DNA from 3 places in the Leisingera thetidis genome. Region 2 is predicted to be linked to each of the others. Evidence: riboswitches for the same ligand, from Rfam matches in the RefSeq annotation. Region 2 holds a riboswitch; each other region holds the start of a gene.
The links. A riboswitch is a leader RNA that binds a small molecule or an ion and turns the genes downstream of it on or off. The one in region 2 is predicted to bind cobalamin.

Region 1 (5,067 bases), 1.8 Mb from region 2:
CTGAAATGGTTCGGTCCGGACACCGCAGCATCGGGCAGCTGCCTGCTGATGCCACGGCCTGCCTGAGCAGCCGGAACTCATCAGGACGGGGCTTCGATACAGATGCCGCACCCCATTGGCCGGAGGCCGCCGTTGGCTCCCTTCCGGCGATGTGACCCGGCTGCTGGACGTTTCTCTCTCTGGCGGTCCGGCTGGTCTTTCCAACGACCGCCAGCCATGCGGGGCTGAAAAACCCGCTTGGCCGCCGCCTCCACCAAACGCGCCTCTGCTGCGCGGCAGACCGAAAAGGACAACATATGAAAATTGCCATGCTGGCGCGAAACGCCAATCTTTATACCCACAAGCGTCTGAAAGCCGCCGCAGAGGAGCGCGGCCACCAGCTCGACATCATCGACACGCTGCGCTGCTACATGAACATCGCAACCCGGCGGCCCGAGATCTATTACAACGGTGAGAAACTGACAGGCTATAACGCCGTGATCCCGCGGATCGGGGCATCGGTCACCTTCTACGGCACCGCGGTGCTGCGCCAGTTCGAAATGATGGGGGTCTACCCGCTGAATGAAAGCGTCGCCATCGGGCGGTCGCGGGACAAGCTGCGCTCGATGCAGCTGTTGTCCCGCGATGGCGTCGGGCTGCCGGTCACCACCTTCGCGCACGACCCCAAGCAGACCGAAGAGGTGCTCAAACTCGCCGGCGGCGCGCCGATTGTGATCAAGCTGCTGGAAGGCACGCAGGGCATCGGCGTGGTGCTGGCCGATACCGACCGTTCGGCAAAATCGGTGGTCGAGGCGTTCCGCGGCGCCGGGGTCAACATCCTGCTGCAGGAATTCATCAAGGAATCCGGCGGCACCGATATCCGGGCGATTGTCATCGGCGGCAAGGTGGTTGCCGCGATGAAGCGCACCGGGGCCGAAGGCGATTTCCGCTCCAACCTGCACCGCGGCGGGTCGGCCCAGATTGTCAAGCTGACGCCGGAGGAGCGCGCCACCGCCGTCCGCGCGGCCAAGACCATGGGGCTGAACGCCTGCGGCGTCGACATGCTGCGGGCCAATCACGGCGCGGTGGTCATGGAGGTCAACTCGTCCCCCGGCCTGGAAGGGGTGGAAAACGCCACCGGCCTGGATATCGCCGGCAAGATGATCGAATTCCTGGAAAAACATGCCAAGACCGGGGCCACCAAAACCAAGGGCAAAGGGTAACGGCATGAAGGCGCGTCCGCCCTTCACCATCGGCCACGCCGAGGTGGCGCCGGGATCCCGGCTTACCGTCGACCTTCCGGTCAGTGTCCTGTCCGATCACACGCCGGTCACCATGTCGGCGCATGTCGTGCATGGCCGTCGGGACGGGCCGGTGATTTTTGTCAGCGGCGGCGTGCATGGCAACGAAGTGATCGGTGTGGAAATCGTGCGCCGGCTGCTGCGGACGCCGAACCTGGCGGTGCTCAAGGGCACTCTGATCGCGGTGCCGATTGTCAACGCCTTCGGCTTCATCAGCAGGTCCCGCTATCTGCCTGACAGGCGGGATCTCAACCGGGTGTTTCCCGGCAGCGAGCATGGATCGCTGGCGTCGCGTCTGGCGCATTTGTTTATGACCGAAATTGTCGCCCGGTCGGATCTCGGGATCGATTTGCACTCGGCGGCGATCCATCGGACGAACTTTCCGCAGATCCGCATCCCGCCCGGCAACCCGCGCGCCCGGGACCTCGCCGGAGTCTTCGGCCCGCCCATCGTGATGCGGTCCGCTCTTCGCGAAGGTTCCCTGCGCAGCGCGGCCATGGAGATGGGCAAGGATGTCCTTCTGTATGAGGCGGGCGAGGGGCTGCGCTTTGACGAGTTGTCGGTCAGGGCCGGGCTGGCCGGCATCCTGCGGGTAATGCGGCACATGGGGATGCTGCCGGCCAAAGGCATTTCCAAACCCAAGACACCGCCGCAGTTCTGTTCTTCCAGCAAATGGCTGCGGGCGCCAATGGGCGGCCTCCTCAGAGTGTACAAAGCCGATGGCGGGCTGGTCCGGCAGGGGGAGCTGATGGGATCCGTTTCCGACCCCTTTGGGGAGGAGGACCAGGAAATCCTGGCGCCTTTCGACGGGCTTATAGTCGGCCGCGCGATGATGCCGGTGGTGAACGAGGGGGACGCCGTGTTCAATCTGGGCAGCATCCGTTCCTTTGAGAGGGCCGGGGACACGGTAGAGGACCTCAGCACGCAGCTGGAGGATGATCCGATGTTTGATGAAGATGAGATCATCTGAGGAAAATCAATATTTCTCCGGCGCAGAACTGCGCCCCGGACGGCAGCCGCGGCGGCTATGCAGCACCGGCATTTGACGCGGCGGCTCCAGCTGCGCCCGGGCGGCGTCCTTGCCGCGGCGCAGATGCGCTGTTTGCGGAGATTTCCCGGAGCAGCATAACTTTTTCTTGCCGCAGCGGAATTGATGCGCTACCCGCGCTCTACCGGTCCCGCAAGGGCTAAGAGGGAATCCGCGGTGCTTTCGGGCGCCAAACGGAACTGCCCCCGCAACTGTAGGCGGCGAGAGCTGTCCCATCGTGTCACTGGCCCGCAACGGTCTGGGAAGACGGGACAGACAGTGACCCGCCAGTCAGGAGACCTGCCGGCAAAACCGAAACACACCGGGCGGGGTTGTCCGGGGAGGTTGCCGATGAAAACGTGCCACCGCTGCCGGACCCGGCTCGGCTGCACAGGCGGAAGGCCCCGGTTGTCCGCCTCGCCTCACCGGTCAATGCCCTTTCACCCGTTCTCCGGTCATTGACACATGGAGATCGAAAGTCATGTTCCTGCGTTCCGGCCTGATCGGCCTGTCCTTCACTCTCGCGGCCCAGGCTGCGGCTGCCGGCGAAAGCTTTCCGCTGACCATCGAAAACTGCGGCCAGTCCGTCACCTTCGAGGCGCCTGCGGCGTCCTCCGTGACGGTTGGCCAGGCTGCCACAGAAGTGCTCTATGCGCTGGGGCTGGGCGACAAGGTGCTGGGCACCTCGGTCTGGTTCAACGACGTGCTGCCGGAATATGCAGACGTGAACGCCAAGGTCGAACGGCTGGCCGACAACGACCCGAGCTTTGAAAGCGTGGTGGCCAAGCGCCCCGGCCTGGTGGCGGCGCAATACGAATGGCACGTCGGACCCGAAGGCATCGTTGCCAAGCGCGAGCAGTTCCATGACCTCGGCATCCCGACCTATGTGATGCCCGCCGATTGCGTCGGCAAGGACAACACCACCGGCGGCGACGGCACCCGCACGCAGATGTTCACCACCGGCAGCCTCTATCAGGGCATCGAGGAACTGGCAGCGATCTTCGGCGAAGCGGAAAAGGGCGCCGAACTGGTGGCCGGCTACAAGGCGCGCGAAGCCGCGGCTGTTGCCAAGGCGCAGGAGGTTGCGCTGGAGGATGCCTCTGCCGTGTTCTGGTTTTCGTCGCCCGAACTGGAGAGTGACCCGTTTGTGGCCGGCCAAAAAGGCGCGCCCGGCTACATGATGCAGCAGCTGGGCCTGCGCAATGTGATCGAAACGGACGAGGAATGGCCCACCGTCGGCTGGGAAACCATCGCCAGGGCCAACCCGACGGTGATCGTGATTGCCCGCATGGACCGCCGCCGCTTTGCCGCAGATGACCACGAGAAAAAGCTGGAGTTCCTGCGCACCGACCCGGTCGCCAGCCAGATGGATGCTGTGAAGAACGGCCGCATCGTGGTGATGGACGCCCAGGCGATGGATGCCACCATTCGGGCGATTCCGGCGCTGGAGGATCTGGCCGCTGAACTCAGCGCGATCGGCGCCGGCGAATGAGCGCGGCCGCCGCAGTTGCATGGCAGGGCGTCAGGGGCGTCTGTCTGGCCCTGCCGGTGTTGGCTGCGGCGGTTCTGGCGGGCGCAATGATCGGGGAAACCGCGCTTGCGCCTGACCTTGTCCTGTCGGTTCTGGCCAACAAACTGGCCGGAGCGGGGCTGCCGGTGGACCCGGTGGACCAGGGCATCATCTGGAGCTACCGGCTGCCGCGGGCACTGGTGGCGGGGGCCTGCGGTGCGGCGCTGGCGGTGACCGGGGTGGTGCTGCAGGCCCTGCTGCGCAATGCGCTGGCCGATCCTTACATTCTTGGAATTTCGGCCGGCGCCTCCACCGGGGCGGTGGCTGTCACCATTGCCGGGCTTGGCGGCGGGGCTCTGTCGCTGTCTTTTGGCGCCTTCAACGGGGCGCTGCTGGCCTTCGGCTTTGTCGCTTTGCTGGCGCGCGCCGCCGGGGCAGGGGGCAGCCGGGCGGCGGCGGCGCAGATCGTGCTGGCGGGCATCGCCGGCTCGCAGCTGTTCAACGCGCTGACCGCCTTCATCATCGCCAAGTCCGCCAATGCCGATCAGGCCCGCGGCATCATGTTCTGGCTGATGGGCAACCTCAGCGGCGTGCGCTGGCCGGACGTGTGGCTGGCGGTGCCGCTGGCGCTGGCGGGCTGGGTGATCTGCCGGTTCCATGCGCGGGCGCTGGATGCCTTCACCTTCGGCACCGATTCCGCCGCGGCGCTGGGCATCCCGGTGCGGCGGGTGCAGGTGGTGCTGATCTTTGCCACCGCGCTGATGACCGCGGTGATGGTATCGATCGTCGGCTCGATCGGCTTTGTCGGCCTGGTGATCCCCCACGCGGCGCGCTTTCTGGTCGGTCCCGGCCACCGCAGGCTGATGCCGGCCGCCGCCCTGACCGGGGCGGTGTTCCTGATCGGCGCCGACATTGTCTCCCGCATCATCATCCCCGGCCAGGTGCTGCCGATCGGGGTGGTTACCGCCTTGATCGGCGCGCCGGCCTTCGCCGTCATCCTGGTGCGCGGGCAGAGGACCGCGCGATGAGGATCGAAGCCCGCAGCCTGTCCTATGCGGTGCGCGGCAAGCTGCTGCTGTCGGATGTGTCGCTGGCGGTGCAGCCGGGCGAGACGCTGGCGCTGGTGGGGCCAAACGGCTCCGGCAAGTCGACGCTGATGCGGCTGCTGGCCGGACTGGCACGCCCGTCGGAGGGCGAGGTGCTGCTGGCGGATCAGCCGCTGGCCCGGCTGAAGCGCCGCCAGATCGCCC
Region 2 (5,067 bases):
GCGGTCTTGAAAACCGTTGAACGTGAGAGCGTTCCCAGGGTTCGAATCCCTGTCTCCCCGCCACTCACTCAGCCGGCCTCAGAACCGCCGTCTGCTGGATGGCCCGCGTTTCCGCCCTTGCGCAGCAGGTAGATATCCATGATCCAGCCATGCGCGGCCCGCGCCTTGGCCCGGGCTTCGATGATCTGCTCGGCGGCCTCGGACAGCGGTCCCGCAACGGAAATCTGGTTTTCCATGCCGGCATAGGCGGTCCAGAAGATCTCTACCCCAGCCGGATCGATGGACTGAAACGAGCATTCCCCGTCCAGCATGATCACCAGCGTATCGGCACTGTCCGGCCAGCCGTCTTCACGCAGGCGCCGTCCTGTGGTGATGGTGAACGGCGCGCCGATTTCATTGACCGGGATCGCATGCGCCGCGGTCAGCGCCTGAATCGAGGTGATGCCGGGAATGACCGTCAGCTTGATCTCCGCCAGTTTCTTCAGCCGCTCGGCGATCCGCATGGTGCTGTCGTAGAGCGAGGGATCGCCCCAGACCAGGAACCCGGCCTTGCCGCCCGCGGGCAGGTGTGCGGTGATGTTCTGCCACCAGATCTCCGCGATGGCGTCGTGCCAGTCGTCGACCCGCTGGCGGTAGCTTTTGGTGGCCTCATCCCGCACCGGCAGGGCGAATTCGACGATCTTCGGGCCATCGCCCTTGATCGTCCGGTCGCAGATCGCGCGCCTGAGGCCCGCCAGGTCGTCCTTGCCCGCGCCCTTGTTGGGGATCAGGATCAAATCCTGCGCGTTCAGCGCGTCGATCGCCTGCAGTGTCATGTGCTGCGGGTTGCCGGTGCCGATGCCGATCAGGGAAAGCTCAATCATGACGGGGCCTTTCACGTGAAAACACGGCCCCCTATGGGGCCGCGCTGAGGGTCTTGCAAGTGTGCAGTTGCGGTCAGGAGCCTCCGCCGTCCGCGGGAGCGGTGGTCTTGGCTTCGACCGGTTCGCCCGCGACCATCAGCGGGCTGTGGCTGTTGGTGTTGAGCGAGACCTTCACCTCGGCCCCTTCGGGCAGCGATGGGATATGCATCCAGCCGGCATAAAGCCGGGCGAGTTTTTCACCGTTCACATAGATATGCGCATGGCCTTCGCCCGGCACATCCGCGGCGGAGGCGTTTTCGGGGGCAAACCGGAAGTTCTGCGGCAGCACTTGCAGGTTCCAGCCGGCCATCGGATCCTTGATCAGCTGAATCGCAACGCTGGGCGCATCGCTGCCCGCGGGCAGGTCGACAGCAGTGGAGTGATCATGGGCCATGGCCTCGGCATGAGTGCCGCCGTGATGGGCCGGGTCGCCGTGGTCGTGGCCGTCAAAGGTGACGCCATTGCCGGCGGCAATCACAAAACCGGCGCCGCCGCCAAAGATCAGGCCGATCGCGAAGAGAGCGAGAGAGCGGGACATCTTGTCATCCTCGGAAAAGAAAACCCCCGCCGGACAGAGCCGGCGGGGAGCAATGCGGAGCGGGATCAGGCTGCCGCGGCTTCGCGCTTGCCTTCGGCCTGCCAGAAGTAGCCGGCAAAGCTGCCCAGCAGCACCCAGGCGGCCATGCCGATGCCGAATGCACGGGCGGCAAACAGCGCGCCGATCTCGGTCGGAACCGGGCCCGAGAACGTTTCCGGCTCAGGTGCGCCGACGATATGCGGGGCCATCAGCAGGAGCGCCGCGACCAGGTAGCTGACCAGATTGCCGCCAAAGGCAATCAGCCACATGGCAACACCGGCCGCTGCGACGGTGACGGTCCACCAGACCTGGCGCACGCCGACGTCTGCGGCCGCGACACCCGGCACTTCCGGCGCCAGCGACAGGCCGGGCGCGAAGTGGAAGGTGATGAACCCCGCCAATCCCCACAGAAGGCCTGTGCGGGCATTGATCACATGCCCCTGGCGCTCGGCCACGGACATCAGCGCCGCCATCACCAGCGCATACCCGGTATAGGTCAGCATGGTGAAGATGATGCTGAGACCGTCGCGCATGGGCTCGGCGAACAGGCCGGGCAGATCGGGGTGGGCAGTTACGGGGGCAGCGCCGAAATGCACCAGCTCGCCGCCCTCGTAGAGTTCGGCGTGGAGCAGCACGGGCTGCACGAAATACAGCTGCAGCAGGGCGGTAATCAGCCCTGCTGCAGCGCCAGCGAACAGGCCGCTGGTCAGAATGCGACTGAACATGGCCTTAGTGGCAGGGGAAGCCGGTTGCGTGGCGCACGTCATGAGCGGCGTCATGCAGGGCGGATGCCTGCACATGGCCGGTCAGCGTGATGATCCCCAGGCCCAGAACCACGGCAAACAGCGCCGGAATTACAGTGGTGCCGGCGGCAGAAGCCTTAAGCGTCTTGGTCGTCATTGTCGTCCTCCTTGCCGTCACACCCGACGGCGTAAGTTTGCGTTCCCATACGGCCGGTCTCCTGACTCGCGGGTCGCTGCTGCCTTCCTCCTTCCCGGCGTCTTGCGCGCCAGTGGATAGTGGAAGGCCGCTCGCCGCTCACAGTCGCGGGGGCGGTTGAGGCTTCGGTGCCGCGATTTGGTCCACCGTCCTCATTCCCGTTTCAGTCCCAGTGCTTAGGCACTATCAGACACCATATCGGAGTGTTGTGCCCCGCGCGGGAGCGTCCGGTCAAGGAAGAAACCGCCAAGTTCCGGTCCTTCCGCGTCATGACCGGCGGGAAATCCCGCTGCTGGCGGATCAGGACAGACCGGCCGGTATCCGGGCGATCGCCTTGAACCGCAGCCCCCCCAGGGGACGGGCATCGGCGAAATTGCCGTCCGGGCTTTCGTGATACATCTGCAGGAAGGTCAGCAGGTCCGGCAGGTCCGCGGCGCTGATCTCCCCGAACAGATAGGCGGTCTTGCCGGTTTGGCGCACCGCCAGCGTCTGCGGCCGGGTGCAGCCGGACATGCAGTCCGCCTGTTGCAGCCGGGCGTCCACCCCTGCCGCCTCCAGCGCCGCCGAAACCTGCCCGGGCAGGGCAGGGTCGGCGCCGCGGCAGGTGCGGCAGAGGGTGAGGGTGAGGGTGGGCAGGCTCATTCCGGCTCGGCCAGCGGCCCGTAGAGGATGAGCACAGGCGCCGTGGTCTCCATCTGCCGCAGCAGGGCGGGCAGCTCGCCGACGGTGTGCCGGTGCAGCGATTGTTCGGGTGTCGAGACGCCGAGCGCCACCAGCGCGGGGGTGGTTTCAGGCAGGCCGGCCTCCATCAGCTTTTCCGACAGGTCGGCAAAGGTGCGTTTGCCCATGTAGACCACGGTGGTGGCCTCGCCGTCCGCCAGCGCCGCCATGTTGAGGTCGTCCGGCAGCCCGCCGGTCACGTCATGGCCGGTGATGAACTGCAGCCGCCGCGCCGTCTGGCGCCGGGTGAGCGGGATGTTGGCCGCCGCCGCTGCTGCCGAGGCCGCGGTGACGCCCGGCACGATTTCAAACCCGATGCCGGCTTCGCGCAGGGCAGTGATTTCTTCCTCCAGACGGCCGAAAACGCCGGAATCGCCGGATTTCAGCCGCACCACGCTGAGGCCGGAAGACGCGTAATCGACCAGCAGCTGGCTCACGTGGTCCTGCTTGGGCGAGGGGCGCCCGGCGCGCTTGCCGACGCCGACCAGATCCGCATCGGCGCGGGCGTGGCTCAGGATCGGGCCGGAGGACAGATCATCGAAAAGGATCGCATCCGCCGCCTCCAGCCGCTTGACCGCCTTGACGGTCAAGAGTTCCGGGTCGCCGGGGCCGGAAGAGACAAAGCTGACGAAACCGCTCATGCGCGCTCTCCGGTGATCAGGTGGAAGAAGGTGCCGGTGACATTGCCTTTGATGGAGCCGGTCTCGGGCACCGGGCCGCCGTCGGCATCCATGACATTGGCCAGCGGTGCGTCGGGTTCTTCGAGGATGGTGGAATAATGGAACTCATGCCCGCGCAGGGCGGTGCCCGCAGCGAAACCGGGCATACCGGCCTGCAGCACCGCGCGGCGGTAGCCGAGGTGGAACTTGCGCTTCTCGTAAGAGGTCACAAGGCCCAGCAGCCCGAGCATCCGGTGGCGGTTGCCGTCCTTGTCGATCAGCGCCTCGCCCAGGGCCATGTAGCCGCCGCATTCGCCATGCACCGGTTTGGTTTCCGCATGTCTGCGCAGGCCCCTGCGGAAGGTTTCCGCCGCCGCCAGGGTGCCGCCGTGCAGCTCCGGGTAGCCGCCGGGCAGCCAGACCAGATCAGCGTCCGCCGCCGGGGCTTCATCCGCCAGCGGCGAGAACGGCAGGATCTCGGCGCCGGCCGCGCGCCAGCCGGTCAGCAGGTGCGGGTAGGTGAAGGAAAACGCCGCATCGCGCGCCAGCGCAATCCGCTGGGCGGGCGGTTCCGGCAGGCTGGCCGCAGCAGGTGCCGGGCCCGCCAGGGCTGCGGATTTGATCGCTTCCAGATCCACATGTTCACGCAGGAAGGCCGCATAGCCCGCAATCGCAGCTTCCAGATCGGGATGCTCCACTGCCTGAATGAGGCCCAGATGGCGTTCCGGCAGGGTGAGGTCGCCGCGCCGCGGCAGGGAGCCAAGCACCTTGATGCCGGCCTTCTCCATCCCCAGCCGGGTCAGCCGTTCGTGCCGCGGGCTGGCCACCCGGTTCAGGATGACGCCGGCAAAGGGCAGCTCCGGGTCGTAGTTTTTGAACCCCAGCGCGGTTGCCGCAGCCGACTGCGCCTGACCGCCCACATCGACGACCAGAACGACCGGCCAGCCCATGCGCTTGGCGGTCTCGGCGGAGGAGCCGAAGCCCGACTGGCCGCGTGTCGCCACGCCGTCAAATAGCCCCATGGAGCCTTCGCCGATGCAGATTTCCGCACCTGCCGACTGGCCCGCGACCGCGTCCAGCAGCCCGCCGTCCATCGCCCAGGTGTCGAGATTGAAGCTCGGCCGCCTGGCCGCTGCCAGGTGGAAGGCGGGGTCGATGTAGTCCGGGCCGCTTTTGTAGGGCTGGACGGTCAGACCGTCCTCGGCCAGTGCCCGCAGCAGGCCCAGCATCACGGTGGTCTTGCCGGTGCCCGAGGACGGCGCCGAAATCA
Region 3 (5,067 bases), 2.0 Mb from region 2:
GGCACACTGTCAAGGATGCCCCAGTTCCACCCGTTGCGTGCGGCCGCCGCGCCGCCAGTCAGAGGAGAGCCGCGATGAAACGCGCAGAACAGGTGACTTTCGGCGGCGGCGGACTGGAGCGCGCCGCGCATCTGCGCAATGATGCGGCGGCCCTGGACGCGGCCTGGAACAGCCCGCAGGCCCAAGTGCTGCTTGTCTGGCGCGGCAAGCCGCTGACCAGACGCGGGGCGGAGACGGATCCCCCCTGCGGCCTGGCATGGACGGACCCGGTGCATCCGCTGGCCGCGGGCCGCAGGGACGCCGCGCTGTTCCTCGGGCTGGACCCGGACGGCGCCCCCTGCTTTGCCTGCGACCTCAGTGACTGGCAGCCGGAAGACCTGGACCGGGATGCTCTCAACAGCTTTGCCGATGCCAGCGAACAGCGGCACCCCGGCCTGCCGGAAGCCCATGTCTTTGCCGAGCTGCGCCGGGTGATGGCCCGCCTCACTCCGCTGGAAGCGGAACTGGCGGCCACCGCCAAGGCGCTGCTGTCCTGGCACCGCAGCCACCGGTTCTGCGCCTGCTGCGGCGCGCCCAGCGACATGGCCCAGGCGGGCTGGCAGCGGCTGTGCCCGTCCTGCAAGGCGCCGCATTTCCCGCGCACCGACCCGGTTGTCATCATGCTGATTACGCACGGCGATTCGGTGCTGATGGGCCGCTCTCCCGGCTGGCCCGAGGGCATGTACTCGCTGCTGGCGGGCTTCGTCGAGCCGGGCGAGACGCTGGAGGCCGCCGTGCGCCGCGAGACCTTTGAGGAAACCGGCGTCCGGGTCGGCGCCGTCAGCTACCTGTCGAGCCAGCCCTGGGCCTTTCCGATGTCGCTGATGTTCGGCTGCGCAGGCATTGCTCTCAGCCGGGAAATCAGCATCGATCCGAATGAAATCGAAGACGCGCTGTGGGTCAGCCGGGAGGAGATGATGACCGTCTTCGGAGGCGGCCACCCGGTGATGAAACCCTCGCGCGAGGGGGCAATTGCCCATTTTCTGCTCAAGAACTGGCTTGCGGACACGCTGGACTAGAGCGCATATTGCCGCAAAAGGCGTGGCAGCCAGGCGGCGCAACTGAGGCAGGCGAGCATGGAATTTCTAAGCAAAGAAGATATCGAAGCCCCGATTGCCGGTGTGTTCGGCGCGATCAGCGATTTCGAGCTGCTGGAGCGCTCCGCCTTGCGGCGCGGCATCGAGCTGCAGCGCATCGGCGATCCTGCCAGTCCGGAAAAAGGCCTGGCGTGGGACCTGGCCTTCAGCTTCCGCGGCAAGCAGCGCGACATCCGGCTGGCGCTGGCATCTTACACGCCGGTCACCGGAATGATCCTGACCGGCGGCGGCAGCGGCATCGACGGCCGGATGGAGGTTGAATTGCTGGCGCTGTCGCCGCAACGGACCCGCATGTCGGTGCAGCTGACACTGTCGCCCACGACCCTGACCGGCCGCCTGCTGGTGCAATCGCTGAAACTGGCGCGCAGCAACCTTACCCGCCGGTTCAAGCTGCGGCTGGCGGAATATGCCAAGATCACCGAGGAACGGCTGAACCGCACCGCCTGACCGGCTGCGCATCAGATCTGCGGAATCAGACCGGGCCACAGGCTGGCATTGGCCGGGGCAAAGGCGCCGAGATGGCCAATCGCCTGCAGGCCCGACCGGTTCGGCACCAGCACCGTACGCCGCTGCGGCACCCCGCCGAAAACCTCGCCCAGGCGCCACACGGCAGGTGGCGGCACAACGTCATCATCCGCGATCGCAAACAGATCCACCGGAATGCCGCTTTCGGCCCAGCGGGGGCGCGGCAGGCTGCGGCCGGTGTCCGGCAGGTAGCTGCCCCGGGTGGTGCACCAGCGCCGCCATTGCCAGTAGACCCCGGCGGGCAAATCGGCCCCGAACCCCACCGCGCGCCCGGGCAGATAGCCCAGGGCACCGGCCGCCAGCGGCACATGGCCGAACCAGAAAGCCAGCGCCAGCGCTCGGTAGGGCCAGGGATGATCGTGGTGATGCACCAAGCCGCCCGCAACCACGATCATGCGGGCGACGTCCTCAAGACCATCCTGCAGGGGCATCAGCATCGCCCCCAGCGAATGGCCGATCACCCACAACGGCACGCCCGCGCAGTGCCGCCGCATCTCGGCCCGGGCGGCCGGCTGATCCACCAGCGCCCACTCGGCCATTGTAACCTTGGAGCGGCGCGGATGGCCCTGCGCCGAGTCTCCGAAATCCCGGTAGTCATAGGTCAGGCAGGCGATCTGCCGCTCTGCCGCCAGCCAGCGCGCGAAATGCCGGTAAAAGCGCTGCGGCACCCCGGTTGCGCCGTTCAGCACCACCGCCGCCTTTGCCGTCCCGGCCGGCTGGTACAGCCGCCCGGCCAGCTCCCCGTCCCCGGAGGCAAAGCGCAGCTCCTGCTCCCGGATACCGGCGGTATGTTCTGCGTGTCTGTCCAGCATGGCGGCCTCCTAGACCAATCGGTCTAATCCCTGACTGGACCATTTGGTCCAATGCTGTCAAGCTGCCGCCATGACTGACGTGACGACAGCCAGCCCGCATCAGGACAGCCTGCCTCCGACCCGGGACCGGCTGATCCGCGCCGCGGCCCGCCTGTTCCGCGACAAGGGCTATACCGGCACCGGCCTGGCAGAGCTGCTGGCCGCTGCCGCGGCGCCGAAGGGCTCGCTTTACCACCATTTCCCGAATGGCAAATCCGACCTCGCGCTGGCCGCGGCGGCTTGGGCCTCGGATCAGATGCTGGAGCTGATCGACGCCGCCTTCAACCCGGCCCCTAGCTTTCCCGAAGGCGCCAAGACGGTCTGCTACAAACTGGCCAAGCTGTTCGACAAGCAAGGCAGATGGAGCGGCTGCCCGGTCTCTGCCACCCTGTTCGCAGGACCCGAAAACGAGGCCTTTCACCGGCACGCCGCGGAGCTGTTCGAGGGCTGGATCGCGGCCACTGCCCGCCATGCCGAGCGCCTGGGCCTGCCGCAGGACGCGGCCCGCGCCGCCGCCGAAAACTTCTATGTCCTGCTGCAGGGCGGCTGGCAGCTGGCGCGGGTGCGGCGCGACTCGGATGTGATCCGGGGGCTGCACCGGCAGATGCACGCACCAATGCAGTTGCAGAAAAACGATTGACGACTCGGGGCGCCAGCCGCTACCGCTGGTGGCGATGGTTCCCGCGCCACAGAATCTTGTGTCCGGGATGAAAAGGGAACACGGTGCGGCCTGCACGCAAGCAGGCCAATTCCGCGGCTGCCCCCGCAACTGTAAGCGGCGAGCGACCCCGATAGAGCCACTGGCCCGCAAAAAGGCCGGGAAGGATCGGGAAAGCGACGACCCGCAAGTCAGGAGACCTGCCATCGGAAGTGAAACTCGAAACCGGGCGGGGTGTCCGGACAGGGTCTGATGGCTGCGGCGGAGGCTTTCCGTCATTCATCCGGTCTCTTGTCCGCCAGACCCCCGCGCCACGCGCGGAGGGCGCAGATATGATTTGGACGGACCAGACGCATTTCTATGCGGCAACGGATTGCAAGTATTTGGGGCGCCCCTGCCCTGCGGCGGAACGGATGATCGCCAAGCTGGCCGAGGCGATGACCAGGGCCAAACCGCTGACCCAGGAGGATTTCGAGATCACCGGCACCACCGCGCTGGACGGCTGCCCGCGCACCTGCCCGGCGCAGTTTGCCGCCAGCCATGACCGGATCCGGCTGTATTGCGGCGTGGGTGGAGAGGCCCCGCGCGAAGGGCTGGACCGCTTTGCCGATGCCATCCTCAGCCGCGGCGGCACCGGCTTTGCGGCCTCGAAACTGGACGCCCGCCCCTGCGCGCTGATGGAGGCGCTGCCGAAAACCGCCGAAGCGCGGCAGGCGGAACAGATGATGGCGCTGTGAAACCGAAATCACGCAAGCTCTGAGAGCCGGGCGATTGCGTTCCTGGCTTGCGTGGCGGCCCGGCCTGCCTACTGCGCCGCACAGGCCCACTGCAATTGCCCGTCAGTCTCCACTGCGCAGGGCCGCACCGTCCGCAGCCGCGCCAGCGCTTGCGCCGGATCCTCGCCGCATTCGATCATCAGCCGCAGCACCGCCATGCCCGACCGCCCGCAGCCGCCACGGCAATGCACCAGCACCCGGCCGCCGCCGCCCAGCGCCTGCCGTGCCGACTGGCTGGCGGCGGGCCATTTCGCCGCCACCGCGGGCGGCGGCACCTGGAAATCCGGCACCGGCAGATGCAGCCAGCGGCAGGCCATGCTTTGAATATCGATCCCCAGCCGCGGCACCCCCGCGGCGTCATGCTCCTCGGCCGTGGTCATCGAGAGCACCAGCCCCGGTTTCCACTGATAGATCTGGATCAGGTCGCCCCGGTAATCGCCCGCCCCGCCGGGCAGCCGGCACAGCGCCAGAATGCCGCCGCCGGCCGACAGCGCATGGATGATCAGGCCAGCCTGCGCCGCGCCGTCCTGCGCGGCAGGCTTCGAGGTTTCGTCAGTTCGCATACCGCCTCCTCAGCCGCTGCGTTCCTGCATGCCCCCGCATCTCCCCGTCTGCGCAGACTAGCTTCTAACCGCGCAATCCCAAAGCCCTTTTGCGGCCTCAGGATTGCCGCCTTCTGCGGTGGACGAATGCGGCGCGCTTCAATACCCTGCGCGGAACGCGGGCGCTCCGCATCCCGAATCCGGCACGAGACATCATGAACGACATCCCCAGCGGCACACCCGGCGGCACCGGCCCCTCCAAATACCAGGTTCTGGCCCGCAAGTACCGGCCCGAGACCTTTGCCGATCTGGTCGGCCAGGACGCCATGGTGCGGACGCTGAAAAATGCCTTTGCCGCCGACCGCATCGCGCAGGCCTTCATCATGACCGGCATCCGCGGCACCGGCAAGACCACCACCGCGCGGATTATTGCCAAGGGCATGAACTGCGTCGGCGCCGATGGCCAGGGCGGCCCGACCACCGATCCTTGCGGCCAGTGCGAGCATTGCGTGGCGATCATGGAGGGCCGCCATGTCGACGTGATGGAAATGGACGCAGCCTCGCGCACCGGCGTGAACG

Region 1: another riboswitch for cobalamin. It lies ahead of OKQ63_RS13200 (ABC transporter substrate-binding protein); the one in region 2 lies ahead of OKQ63_RS04725 (CbtB domain-containing protein).
Region 3: another riboswitch for cobalamin. It lies ahead of OKQ63_RS16280 (hypothetical protein); the one in region 2 lies ahead of OKQ63_RS04725 (CbtB domain-containing protein).

What each region holds. Positions count from the first base shown of each region.
Region 1 is NZ_CP109787.1:2,752,436-2,757,502, reverse strand. It holds gene rimK (30S ribosomal protein S6--L-glutamate ligase) at 297-1,202, shown strand; gene OKQ63_RS13205 (succinylglutamate desuccinylase/aspartoacylase family protein) at 1,207-2,250, shown strand; cobalamin riboswitch at 2,438-2,629, shown strand; gene OKQ63_RS13200 (ABC transporter substrate-binding protein) at 2,789-3,799, shown strand; gene OKQ63_RS13195 (FecCD family ABC transporter permease) at 3,796-4,845, shown strand; gene OKQ63_RS13190 (ABC transporter ATP-binding protein) at 4,842-5,067, shown strand, end outside.
Region 2 is NZ_CP109787.1:1,001,819-1,006,885, forward strand. It holds tRNA gene OKQ63_RS04705 (tRNA-Ser) at 1-63, shown strand, start outside; gene cobF (precorrin-6A synthase (deacetylating)) at 69-863, opposite strand; gene OKQ63_RS04715 (hypothetical protein) at 937-1,440, opposite strand; gene OKQ63_RS04720 (CbtA family protein) at 1,506-2,204, opposite strand; gene OKQ63_RS04725 (CbtB domain-containing protein) at 2,209-2,379, opposite strand; cobalamin riboswitch at 2,414-2,631, opposite strand; gene OKQ63_RS04730 (DUF1636 domain-containing protein) at 2,719-3,060, opposite strand; gene cobA (uroporphyrinogen-III C-methyltransferase) at 3,057-3,779, opposite strand; gene OKQ63_RS04740 (cobyrinic acid a,c-diamide synthase CobB) at 3,776-5,067, opposite strand, start outside.
Region 3 is NZ_CP109787.1:3,371,740-3,376,806, forward strand. It holds gene nudC (NAD(+) diphosphatase) at 75-1,058, shown strand; gene OKQ63_RS16265 (SRPBCC family protein) at 1,116-1,583, shown strand; gene OKQ63_RS16270 (alpha/beta hydrolase family protein) at 1,595-2,473, opposite strand; gene OKQ63_RS16275 (TetR/AcrR family transcriptional regulator) at 2,544-3,152, shown strand; cobalamin riboswitch at 3,171-3,392, shown strand; gene OKQ63_RS16280 (hypothetical protein) at 3,503-3,907, shown strand; gene OKQ63_RS16285 (protein-tyrosine phosphatase family protein) at 3,976-4,509, opposite strand; gene OKQ63_RS16290 (DNA polymerase III subunit gamma/tau) at 4,704-5,067, shown strand, end outside.